One region of the Alishewanella sp. SMS8 genome, then DNA from elsewhere that is predicted to be linked to it. Evidence: predicted binding sites of a transcription regulator. Region 1 holds the regulator's gene; each other region holds the start of a gene.
What was found. The regulator LexA, encoded in region 1, represses DNA repair genes until DNA is damaged. The targets are predictions, from matches to a motif close to TACTGTATNNNNATACAGTA.
Positions count from the first base shown of each region.

Region 1 (3,165 bases):
GGAATAACTCCAAACGAATAACCATTGCCATACTGCCGCCAAGGAAAAACATCACCAAAGCGAAAATAAGGTACATGCTGCCGATATCTTTGTGGTTCGTGGTAAACAACCAGCGTTTTATGCCGCTAGGTTTATGATCATGCGCATGATCATCATGTTCAGTAGTAATTGCTGACATCGGTTATTCTCCCTTGCCTTGCTGGACAGCGAACACATCGGCAGCCTGCACGGTATCACCGGTATTATTATCAAAAGCATTACGGGTATAGGTGATGACCGCTGCTAATTCTTTTAAGCTGAGTTGCTTACCAAATGCCTGCATCGCGGTACCCGGGCGACCATTAACCAACACATTAATATGGCCGTTGCGATCGTTAAGGATTAACTCGCTGCCTTTTAACGCAGGGAAAATACCAGGTAACCCCATGCCAGTAGCCTGATGACAGGCGACGCACCAACCTTGATAGATTTTTTCACCGGTACTCATTAACTCTGCCATGCTCATATTCATGGCAAGTAATTCTTGTTCGGCGGCTTTTTCACCGGCGATCCGCGTTTCTTCTTGCTGGATCCACGCTAAATAATCTTCTTCGCTTTTGGCGATCACCACGATTGGCATAAAGCCATGGTCTTTACCGCATAACTCAGTACATTGCCCACGATAAGTGCCAGGCTCGTCTACCCGAGTCCATGCTTCGTTAATAAAGCCAGGGTTCGCATCTTTTTTAATGGCAAATGCAGGTACCCACCACGAGTGAATCACATCATCTGAGGTCATTAAGAAGCGAATTTTTTTCCCAACAGGAATCACTAAAGGCCGATCGACCTCTAATAGATAGTTTTCACCCTTGGCCAGTTTATTGGCCACTTGCTCTCTGGGTGTCGCTAATAATGAAAAGTACTCAACATCGTGTTCAAGGTATTTATAATGCCATTTCCACTGCGAACCGGTAATTTGCACGGTCACATCGGCAGCAGAGGTGTCATCCATCGCCAATAGGGTGGTCGTGGCGGGAAATGCCATCACAACAAGAATAACGACCGGAATGGCCGTCCACAGAATTTCAACCTTGGTACTTTCATGAAATGAAGCCGGCTGCACCCCTCTTGCTTTGCGGTGAAGGATCATGGATACAAACATAATCCCAAACACCACTGCACCGATAGCACAACAAATCCAGAAGATGGTCATATGCAGTTGATAAACCTGCTGACTGATCTCCGTAGCGCCTTTGGTCATATTCAAAGGCATAGATGTTGATGCATTTGCCGATGCGGCAAAAAATAGGGTCGGCAGCGACCAAACCAGACAACGCGTGTTTGTCACTGTACTTCTCCTCTGTCATTTGCATTGCAAACTGCAGAAACCAAGAACACAGAACTACACGGCTTTTATGTAAACCTATCCTGACCGAATCTATGTGGTAAGTTTCGCAATTTCTTATTTTTATTATTTTTTGTGATTTCGAAGCAAGCGCTGAAACCAGCAACTGTTAACTTTAATTATTTTTTGAACAGTTACCGCTTAAGAATTGTCCAGTATGAGCGTTATGTAAACCCCTAAAATGCAAAAGCACCGATAAAACCCAGAGGTCATACCAGTGCAATTATAAATTAACTTGTTGAACAGCGACTATTTTATAGCCAACTGCCGTTACGGATCACACCTACAGCAAGGCCTTCAACGGCAAATTGCTGTTCACGTAAATCGATTTTAATCACCTCAAAATCTGGATTCTCAGGAAGCAATAAAACTTCATGTCCTTGCCGCTGAAAACGCTTTACCGTTACTTCATCATCGACACGGGCGACAATCACTTGGCCATGTTCTGCTTGAGTTGTTTTATGCACGGCTAACAGATCGCCATCGAGGATGCCGATATCTTGCATACTCATACCTTGTACCCGAAGTAAAAAGTCAGCATGGGGTTTAAATAAATGCGCATCAATTTGATAATGATTTTGTACATGCTCAGCGGCTAAAATAGGCTGACCAGCGGCAACTTTGCCCACCAAAGGCAAACCCAATTGCTCGGGAGCGGAATCGTCTTCCAATAAACGGATCCCTCGCGAGGTACCGGGCATCATTTCCAGTACCCCCTTTTTAGCTAAGGCTTTGAGATGTTCTTCCGCTGCATTGGCAGATTTAAAACCTAAACGCAGCGCAATCTCGGCACGCGTGGGTGGCATTCCGGTTTCTTGTTGGTAATCTTTGATTAATTGCAGAATTTCGGCCTGACGAGGCGTTAATGGTCTCATAATGCTGGCTACCTATACAGTAAGTACTGTCAGTATATACAGCCTTTTTCGAAATGCCAAGCGTTGTTCTGCAGCTGAATTTGCCAGCTTACGCAGCTGTGGTATTCTTAGCACTGTTCAGTTTGCTCGGTATCATTATGTTCTCAAGCTTGTCGTTACTGACCTTATTATTAAAATGGCCTATTCGCCTACTCGTTAAATTCAAAATCGTTCCTGATAACCCCCTACAACAACTGGGAGTTAATAAAGAACGGCCATTATTTTATATATGCCACACCGAATCAGCCAGTGATGTCGCCACGCTGCGTCGCGTTTGCCAGCAACTAGCCTTGCCCGATCCGCTTAGCCATGTCGAACTGCGGGGGCAGAAATTATCACGCATCTTATTTCTCGAAAAACCTCACCAAATCATTGGTGGCCGCAGCGATACCCGTGCATTAAAGCAAGGACAAACATTACTCGCGGCTCATTTAGCCAACCCCAAATTACAGGCACAGCTGATGCCGATCTCGATCTTATGGGGTCGTGCACCAGGTAAGGAAGACAGTATTAAATGGTTACTGGGGGAAGCACATTCACCTAACTGGTTAGCTAAGTTACTGATTGTATTTATCTCAGGTCGACACACGCTGGTGCGCTTAAGTAAACCAGTAGATCTACAACAAATGGCTGGACAATTTGGCGCTGAAGCCAGCACTGCCAGAAAACTGCTGCGCATGTCACGGATCCACTTTTATCGACAGAGACTGGCAGCAACAGGGCCAAAACTGATGAACCGCAGTCAGTTATTTAATGCGCTATTAGCCACGCCTGCGGTTAAAAAAGCCATCGCCGATGAAGCGGCTAACCGCAATGGAGATTACGCCGCAGCGCGACAAGAAGCTCGCAAATTACTGCAAGAGATTG
Region 1 is NZ_JAPJEA010000005.1:62,405-65,569, forward strand. It holds gene ctaD (cytochrome c oxidase subunit I) at 1-178, opposite strand, end outside; gene coxB (cytochrome c oxidase subunit II) at 182-1,252, opposite strand; gene lexA (transcriptional repressor LexA) at 1,639-2,259, opposite strand; gene plsB (glycerol-3-phosphate 1-O-acyltransferase PlsB) at 2,340-3,165, shown strand, end outside.

Region 2 (3,165 bases), on a different contig from region 1:
TAACACTTAGCTTACCACCGGCAACTGTAACCAGTTGGTGGTGTACGCTGGTGACAAATGTTGTCGTTTCATCGCCCAGCTTTGCTTCACGCCTTGGCTGGCAAACCAGATCTTACCTTTACCCGACTGATTATACCGATCGAGTGTTTGCATTAAGCTGGGATCAGCATGATAACTGGCGGTGGGTTCAAATAAGCTGGGTTGATATACGCCCTCATCATAAAAGTCACTTAACATTACGCCGGCTTTGGCATAGCGATAGCCATCGCGCCAGATCTGCTGTAATAAGCGGTTAGCTAAGGGCAAAAAATCACGGGTATCAGCACTAGGCGCGCCCAACGTGGCATTGGCGCTGTTGGCATAATAAGGCTCTTGTGGTTTGCTAAATGGGCTGGTGCGTAAAAATACCGTCAGTTGTCGGGCATGTTGCCGCTCTTTGCGCAGTTTTTGACAGGCTCGTGCCACATACTCGGCAATGGCTTCTTGCAATAATGGCTGCGCGGTAATGCGCTCACCAAAAGAGCGCGAACTGACAATCTCTTTTTTAGTGGGGGGCTGTTCTTCTAACGGGATACACGACTCACCATTCAGCTCGCGCACGGTACGTTCGACCACCACCGAAAATTGCTGGCGAATAAAGCTGGGATTGGCATCTGCTAACTGTAAAGCGGTGTGGATCCCCAGTGCTTGTAAACGGATCGATAACTTATGACCAATGCCCCATACTTCACCAACAGGTAATAATGCCAGCAGCTTACGTTGGCGCGTGACCGCCGTAAGGTCGACCACGCCCTGGGTTTTTGGCCAGGTTTTTGCGGCATGATTGGCTAATTTGGCTAACGTTTTACTCGGCGCAATACCCACACACACGGAAATGCCTTGCCACTGGGCAATGCGCTGCCGGATAAATTGGCCATACTGCGTTAACTCCGAATGCGGTAAGAGGCTCAAATCTAAAAAGGCTTCATCAATACTGTACACCTCAACGGCGGGGGCCATTAATTCTAAGGTGGTCATCACCCGAGCAGACATATCGGCATACAGGGCATAATTCGATGAAAAGGTGACAATACGGTGCTGTTTAATTAACTCGTTAATTTGAAATAACGGCACGCCCATTTTTATGCCCAGCGCTTTCGCTTCTTTAGAGCGCGCCACGACACAGCCGTCGTTATTCGATAACACCACCACCGGGCGGTGCGCTAAGTCAGGCCGAAACAGTTTTTCACAACTGGCATAAAAGTTATTGCAATCGACCAGCGCAAAACACGTTGCTTTCATTTACGATTAAACCGACGAATAGCATTGGTTACCACGCCAAAGATCTGTAACTCATCGGCGTTTTTAATGTGCACTGGCTGATAGCGCGGATTCTCTGGCAGCAGCATCAAATTCATTTTGCAGCTTAAACGCTTCACGGTAAATTCGCCGTTGATTGAAGCCACCACAATGTCTCCGTGTTCAGCAGTGATCGCGCGATCAACCACCAAAACATCATCTTCAAAAATACCGGCTTCAATCATCGAATCCCCCGATACGCGCACAAAAAATGTGGCGGTGGGGTGATGAATACACAACTGGTTTAAATCGATACTTTGCTCGATATAATCTTGCGCGGGTGAAGGGAAGCCCGCAGGCACCTTACTGCTAAAAAAAGGCAACCGAATAGGTGCGCCGGCTTGCGCCTGACCGAGAAACTGAACAGACATGGCATTACCTCAAATACTGTTTATCTATACAGTGTAGTATGCCTTGCTTCAGGTTGCACAACAAGTGCTAACTTATGCCCGAGAAGCAACCAAAAAGCGGTTAGCTGCGTATAGCCTACTATACAGATTGCAAGAGTAAGGTACTTATGTCGGCAGGTAGTTCAAAGGTGCCCGCGCACCGGATATCCCGTTTTGGTAGTTTAGCCTCATTAGCAGGGCGAGTCGCCGGTGGCATGCTGGCTGAAGGGGCACGACAATTAGCCAAAGGCCAAGTGCCGTCTAAAAAAGATTTGTTACTTACCCCAGGCAATGCCAAACGCGTCGCCGATCAATTGGCGCATTTGCGCGGTGCGGCGATGAAAGTCGGTCAGTTATTGTCCATGGACAGCGGTGATATGCTGCCACCAGCTTTAGCTGAAATTTTAGCGCGCTTGCGTGCCAGCGGTAACCCCATGCCCGTTAAGCAGTTAGCACAGGTGTTACGCAACGAATGGGGTGAGCAATGGCAGCGTCATTTCAGTGATTTTACCTTTACGCCTTTAGCCGCCGCCTCGATAGGTCAGGTGCATCAGGCTTATCATGACAATGGCCAGCGCCTTGCGGTAAAAATTCAATATCCGGGGATTAAAGCCAGTATCGACAGTGATGTTGATAACGTGGCAACCTTATTACGCATTAGCGGGCTGGTGCCTAAAAGTGTCGATTATCGTGGGCTCTTAACCGAAGCAAAAGCACAATTACACAGCGAAGCCGATTATTTGCAAGAAGCCACCTACTTGCGGCAGTATCGCCAAGCCTTGGGGCAAAGCCCACACTTTGTGGTACCCGAAGTGTTCTCAGAATTAACCACCGAAAACATTTTGGTGATGAGTTTTGTGGAAGGCAGTGCGTTAGAGGCATTAAGCAGTCATGAGCAAGCCGAGCGCGATCGTGTGATGGGCTTGTTGTTTGAACTGCTGTTTCGTGAATTATTTGAATTTAAATTGGTGCAAACCGATCCGAACTTTGCCAATTATTTATACAACACGAAAACCCAACAACTGGTGTTATTAGATTTTGGCGCTTGTAGGCATTACAGCAGCCGCTTTAGTGATGGTTATCGCCAATTATTTGCTGCGGCCTTAACTGAAGATCACGCGGCCATGGCCGCTGCGTTAACGCAGATTGGTTTTTTCAGCCAACAGATTTTACCCGCACAAAAACAAGCCGTACTTTCATTAGTGAATTTAGCGGCCGAGCCTTTAAAGCACGATAGCGCCTTTGATTTTGGGCAAACGGATTTAGCACTGCGAATTCGTGAAGCGGGCACCGCCTTAAGTATGCAGCAAGATTACTGGCATACACCGCCGGCAGATGCGATCTTTTTACATCGCAAAATAGGTGGTTTGTATTTGTTGGCGGCGCGGTTAAAAGCGCGCGTCAATGTGCGCGCTTTGTTAGCCCCGTATTTAAGCAA
Region 2 is NZ_JAPJEA010000004.1:90,156-93,320, reverse strand. It holds gene umuC (translesion error-prone DNA polymerase V subunit UmuC) at 7-1,281, opposite strand; gene umuD (translesion error-prone DNA polymerase V autoproteolytic subunit) at 1,278-1,709, opposite strand; gene ORJ01_RS13365 (AarF/ABC1/UbiB kinase family protein) at 1,856-3,165, shown strand, end outside.
Region 2: umuD (translesion error-prone DNA polymerase V autoproteolytic subunit) is a predicted target of LexA. The motif match lies at 1,724-1,743, and genes of this name have one in related genera.

Region 3 (3,165 bases), on a different contig from region 1:
CGACGGTCGATTTTTGCTTGGCGACAAATAACCCCCCGGCAACTTCAGTATCAATTTGATGCTCGCTATAACGAAACGCCGGATAAAACTGCATTAAATATTGTCGGGCAATTAACTCATAAATATGTCGCTCATCTAGCGAAAGACGCTGCACATCCAGCACCCGCTCGGTAGGTATAATGGCATGGTGCGCCCCTACCTTGCTGTCATTCCAAGCCTTACTTTTTAAGTTTAAATCTGCTGTTTTCAAGGCCTCACTTAATGGCGAACTACTGCTGGCAATCGCTTGGCTTACCTTTTGCCGCTCAGCATAGTGACCCGCCGGTAAATAACGACAATCAGAACGCGGATAGGTAATTAGCTTATGGCGTTCATACAATTGCTGACAAATATCTAAGGTTTTTTGCGCGTTTAAATTAAAGCGTTTAGACGCATCAATTTGTAATGAGGATAAATTGTAAGGCAAGGGTGCAGCCTGGCTTTTTTGTTCGCGTTTCACGGCTTTAACTTGGCCCGTTTGGCCCCTCACCTTTGCTAACACGGTGTCAGCCAACTTTTTCAGTAACACCCGGCCATCTTCATCCATGTAAGGCTCGCAGGCGGCACTCGGTTGCCACTTTGCCTTAAATTGCTCACCACTGCGGGTTTGCAGCGTTATCCACACCTCATAAAAGGGTTTCGTTACAAAGTGTTCAATCTCTAGATCGCGGTGCACCACTAACCCCAACACCGGCGTTTGCACACGGCCGATCGACAACACGCCCTGATAACCATGCTCTTGGCCTAGTAAGGTACATAGCCGTGTCATATTAATACCATACAACCAATCGGCCCTTGCCCGCGCTAAGGCTGAAGTGGCTAACGGAATAAAATCAGTGTTTTGGCGCAAATCCTTTAAGGCTTTGCTGATCGCCGCCGGATTCATGTCATTCACTAAACAGCGCTTGGTGGCCGCACGCTTGGCTTGACTGATCCCCGCATAATTAATCACTTCATCCACCAAAATTTGCCCGACACGATCCGGATCGCCCATATTCACTAACACATCGGCTTCTTTGATCAGTTTTTTAACCACATTAAATTGCTGGCGGGTTTGCGACTTAACGTGTTGTTTCCATTCTATTGGAATAATTGGCAGGTGGGCTTTGCGCCAACTTTTGTAATCGGCATTGTAGGCTTCAGGTTCTGCCTGTTCCAGTAAATGACCAATACACCAAGTCACCACATCGCCATTGGCGGCTTTAATAAAGCCATCGCCTTTTTGCTGTGGTTTGGGGAGCACATCGGCTACGGCACGGCCAACGCTGGGCTTTTCTGCAATGTATAAAATCATCAGACAAAACACTGTACAAATAATCAGTTAATTTACCTTGCCTAACATTAAATAGCAAAAACTTGTGACACTGACTAATACCTAAGGATTATATTGATGTTTAAAACCACAATTTTGACCGTTAACTTAACTCGCCAAATAAAAATTAAAATGAATTATTTTAGTTACTTAGAGGCTTTAATATTTAAAAAGCAATCGCAGCATAATTATTGAGTAGATCGACATTGCTGACAACTTGGCTATTTTCTAAGCTGTCAACATGGGTTTCTTGCCTACCCTGGTTTTGTTGCTTCGCTATGAGGGCGTAGAAAATGTCGCAATATACTGATGTTAAAAGAATTTGTGATGATCTAGAAAGTACCGGTAAAACCGTGTCGCTAGATTATGTTTTGTCTAAAGTGTCTGACGCACAAGCAACGGTGATAGCACACTATAAAAAGTGGCGATACGAGCAAGCTCAACAGCGACAGCTTGAGCAAGCGCCAATACTCAGTGACGATTTTATGCAAGCGTTTTTGCGTGAAACCGAGCGACAAGGCGCGCAACAAACGGCACAGTTGCAAAAACAATTAGCCGAAGCACTGCAAGGTGAAGTGGTTGCGGTTGAGCACTTACAACAGGCACAGCAGCAATGGCAGCAGTTGGAACAGCGTAAAACGGCTTTAGAGCAAACATTGCACAGCCAACAACAGAAACTGACCACACAGGCAGAACACTTTGCCAGCCTGCAACAAGAACGCACCGCTTTGCAACAACAACTGGGCCAGTTAGAACAACAACTGAGCAAGGCAACGGAGCAACTAACCGCCAGCCAAGCGGCCGTGGCCGCCGCCAATGCTCAAGCCTCTGAGCACGCAACCGCTCTCGCCTCAAAGCAAGCACAGCTTAACGACACCGAGCAGCAATTGTCTGAGTTACAACAACAGTATCAACAACAACAGCAGTTAATTGCTCAATTAGAGGAAAAGCAGGCGGCACAGCAACAACTGGCTGAGCAATTAAGCACAGCTCAAACGCAACTCGAAGTACTTGAAACAACGTTGCAGCAGACTAAAAGCGCACAGCAAGACACCGAGCAAGCGTTAAGTGCAGCGCAAAACGCGGTGGCGCAGTATCAACAAGAGCAACAGCATTTTTCTGAGCTACAGGCCGAGTATGATGCCTTACAACAACGATTGACAGAGCAGCAACGCCAACACTTTGAAATGAAAAAACAGATCCATCAGCAACTGGCCGAATATTCCGAGCAATGTGCTGAACTCAGCTCTGAGCGCGATACGCTGTTGAGTCAGATACGCCGTCAAAAAACCACAGCAGAGCCATCTGCATTAGCCGACAGCATTCAGTTACAGCAAGAATTAAAACAACTGCAGCAACAGCACCAAGACTTACTACAACAACTGGCCATGCCACAACACAGTGCCGCCGAGCAGGCCACGGCAACAGAAAACCTTCAGTTACAGCAAGAATTGCAACAACTGCAGCAACAGCACCAAGACTTACTGCAACAACTGGCCTCGCCACAACACAGTGCCACCGAGCAGGCAACGCAAAGCGAGCAACTCAGTGCGTTAACAGCAGAGCGGGATGAGGCGCTAGCCATTAATGCAGCACAAGCGGATCAACTGCATAACGTGCAACACGAATTAGCCGAATTAAAAGCCTTGTTGCAACCGAATAACCCTGAACAATGCGACAATGTGGAACAATTACGCGCTCATTTAGCATTGTTGAAACATCAAAATAGCATTACCTCGCAACATCAGGCCGAGCAACGCGAAACGATCAAACAGTTACGGGAAGAATTAGCACAACAGCGCGAGGCGGTGCAG
Region 3 is NZ_JAPJEA010000001.1:1,566,003-1,569,167, forward strand. It holds gene ORJ01_RS07100 (DNA topoisomerase III) at 1-1,333, opposite strand, end outside; gene ORJ01_RS07105 (hypothetical protein) at 1,645-3,165, shown strand, end outside.
Region 3: ORJ01_RS07100 (DNA topoisomerase III) is a predicted target of LexA. The motif match lies at 1,343-1,362, and genes of this name have one in related genera.

Region 4 (3,165 bases), on a different contig from region 1:
TGCTGAAGGTTCTCACCTTGCCCTAAGAGGGTTTTAAAGCGTTTTGATTTAAATTGAAGAAATTAGGCATAAAGAGAAATGGTGGAGGGGGAAGGATTCGAACCTTCGAAGGCAGTGCCGGCAGATTTACAGTCTGATCCCTTTGGCCACTCGGGAACCCCTCCACAAGTGCAGGCGCATATTATCAAATTCAGTTTTTAAGTAAAGCACTTTACTAAAGTTTTTTGACTGTTTGCCGATAAAGCAAACAGTTAGGCTAAAAAGTGTAGATAATGCAAGCAATCATTAACGAATGGCAACTGGGTACAACGCTTAACCAAGCACTGCAACAACAGCATCGTGCTGATTTTGCGTTGTGGTTAGCGGTGTTGTCTCCGGCGGTACAAGAAATGGCGGCTTTTTATACGCCATTACCTAAAAGCGCTGAGGTTAACGCAACGCTCTATCAGCAATTATCTGTGCGTCAACGCCGCAGTTTTGCATGGCAAGAAACTGATGCGGCTGTGTTAGCGCAACTTAATCGATCTGCGCAAACGAGTTTACGCCAATTGAAATTACAAAGCGCTTTAACCCCTGAGCCTTGGGTTAGAAAAGATGATGCCAAAAAATTAGATGGTCGCTTGATGAGTAATTTAGATCAGCATGCTATACGTCGTCTAAGTGGCAAGGAACCACCGCTCCAAGAAGGGGACGAAACCGTGTTATATGAAATGCTGCAAGAACTGAATGCTAACCCTTTACCGCTTTAGTGCTTCTTGATCTTATGCTTGACCGCTTATTAGATGAGTTTGACAATGTTTCACTTTTATCAATGAACCACACGGGCAAAGCTCATTACGTTTTAACTTATGGCTTGGTGTGGCTGACAGTTTGCCACTGTGGTAATACCATTTATCAATAAATTCAAAAAATGACTGTTCTGTGATCACTTCAACGGTGTTATCGATAATAAAGTAGGCTTTGAAACTTACTTCACCTTTATGCATATTCTGGTTGCTCTCGCTGATCGCTAACTTAAAAAAATGCACACTATCAGCAAACTGTTGAATTTCTTCTATCAATTCAGCTGAAAGTTGTGTTGGATGCGTAGTCTGGTAAACATAGTCAATCTGACCAAGACAATAGGCCGTGTAACGTGAACGCATTAGGGCTTCACAATTTGGTGCTAATTCACCTTCTAATACATAAGGGGCACAGCATTCAATAAACGGTTTTTTTGAACAGCAATAACACAGCATCGTTATCTCCACATTAATGCGTGCTAGTTTACCCCTAAGCCAGCTCAGGGTGTTTCACTTTATTGATGATTTATCGTTTTTTGTTAAGTATTGTGATGCATAGCTTAGATAAAGTATGTCACTTGTCACTTGTCACTTGTCACTGATATAGAGTTTTAATGTTGTTTCACCATTGCCTGTGTTAAGGGATACAACGCAGTTTGCTGCTTCTCTGCTAATTGCGCTAATTGCGTTGCTTCCTCATCAGTTAATTCACCACCATGCAACACAACTTTACAGCTAGCACTGTTTATCGCGCGTTGTACTGTTTTCGCTAAATCCTTAACCTGGTGCGGATGAATCATTAAGATTTTTTCTAGAGGGATCTGGCAGCTTGCCCAAAAATTTTTATTAGGTTTCACTTTCGGTGCAATTAATACAATCCAGCCGTCCACATCGCGGTGTTGCTGTAACAATTTTAAGAGTTGGAGTTCAGTGTTATTGCGCTGCAATAAGGTGAGTGGCGGTATTGTTCCAGTATGACTCGTGTTTAACGTTTTGCTGGCACGAGATAGGGTATCGGAATGTAAAAGTTTGGTGGTAGTAAGCATGTAAACCTCTAACTGGTTATTTATACAGTGTATGGTTATACAGTAGTTTTTGTTCAAATAAAAAGCAAGTGTTTTGTGTTTGTTTTTTTAGTCATATCGCTGTCATACAACCTGCATATTCTTTTCATTGTTGTTAATTTTGGATTTGATGTATGGCAACTTCAGAACAGTCTTGTATTGAGCTAAAAAGTATTTTGCAGGCCCGAGCGCTACAACCGCTATTTCAACCTATAGTTGCTTTAAATTCGGCGCAGATCTTCGGTTATGAGGCGTTAATTCGTGGCCCATCGAACAGCCCGCTGCATTCGCCCTTGCAACTTTTTAAAACTGCGCTTTCTTGTAATGCCTTAGCCGAGTTAGAACTGCTGTGTCGAGAGTTGAGTATTGCAGCCTTTGCTATTGCTGGCGTCACTAGTAAATTATTCTTAAACGTTAACCCACTATTATTACTGACCGCTGATCATCCTAGCGGCCTAACCAAGGCGATGTTACAAAAAGCCGGTTTAGATCCGTCACAGGTAGTGATTGAGATTTCTGAACAATATCAAGTAGAAGAGGCGAGTTTATTAATTAAAGCCGTTAAGCATTATCGCGATCTAGGTTTTTTAATTGCCATTGATGATTTGGGCAGCGGTTTTTCGGGTCTGAAACTATGGTCAGAGTTGCAGCCAGATTTTGTTAAAATTGATCGTTATTTCATTAGTGAGATTCATCGTGATCCAACCAAAAAAGCCTTTGTTAAAAATATTATCAGTTTAGCAAAAGCTACCGGCGCGTTGATTATTGCCGAAGGAATTGAAACTCAGGAAGAACTCTTTCAGTGTAAAGAATTAGGCGCTGATTTTGCTCAAGGTTATTTGCTCGGACGGCCAAATGTTAGTTTTATGCAGAATCTCGCGAACAAACTCTTACTTGAAGTTAAGCCTACTTTGCAAAGTCAGGTTAATATCTTACAACTATTGTCGACGGTTGCGCCGATTTCAGCATCATTAACCGCGCTGCAAGTTGCTACAAGGTTTGAACAAGATCACCGCTTACAAACTCTCGCGGTGGTAAATAATAATAATAAGCCTGTAGGTTTAATTTGTCGCTCTGAGTTACAAGCACTTTTCTCGCAAAACTTTGGTCGAGCGCTGAATGAAAAAAGGACGATTGCTCAGATCATGAATACGAAAGCGGTCATTGTCGATGCCGGATGTAGTTTAGATGAAGTTAGCAACATTGTTGCTGAAGATGAGCACAGTGCCGCGAGTTGGTACTTTATTATATGCCGTGATGGTCATTATCTTGGTTTAGGATCGGTACGGCAATTACTGAAAAAAGTCAGTGAAGCGAAA
Region 4 is NZ_JAPJEA010000001.1:1,642-4,806, reverse strand. It holds tRNA gene ORJ01_RS00030 (tRNA-Tyr) at 80-164, opposite strand; gene ORJ01_RS00025 (VC2046/SO_2500 family protein) at 273-749, shown strand; gene ORJ01_RS00020 (YchJ family protein) at 762-1,238, opposite strand; gene ORJ01_RS00015 (SulA-like leucine-rich domain-containing protein) at 1,394-1,828, opposite strand; gene ORJ01_RS00010 (bifunctional diguanylate cyclase/phosphodiesterase) at 1,981-3,165, shown strand, end outside.
Region 4: ORJ01_RS00015 (SulA-like leucine-rich domain-containing protein) is a predicted target of LexA. The motif match lies at 1,854-1,873, and genes of this name have one in related genera.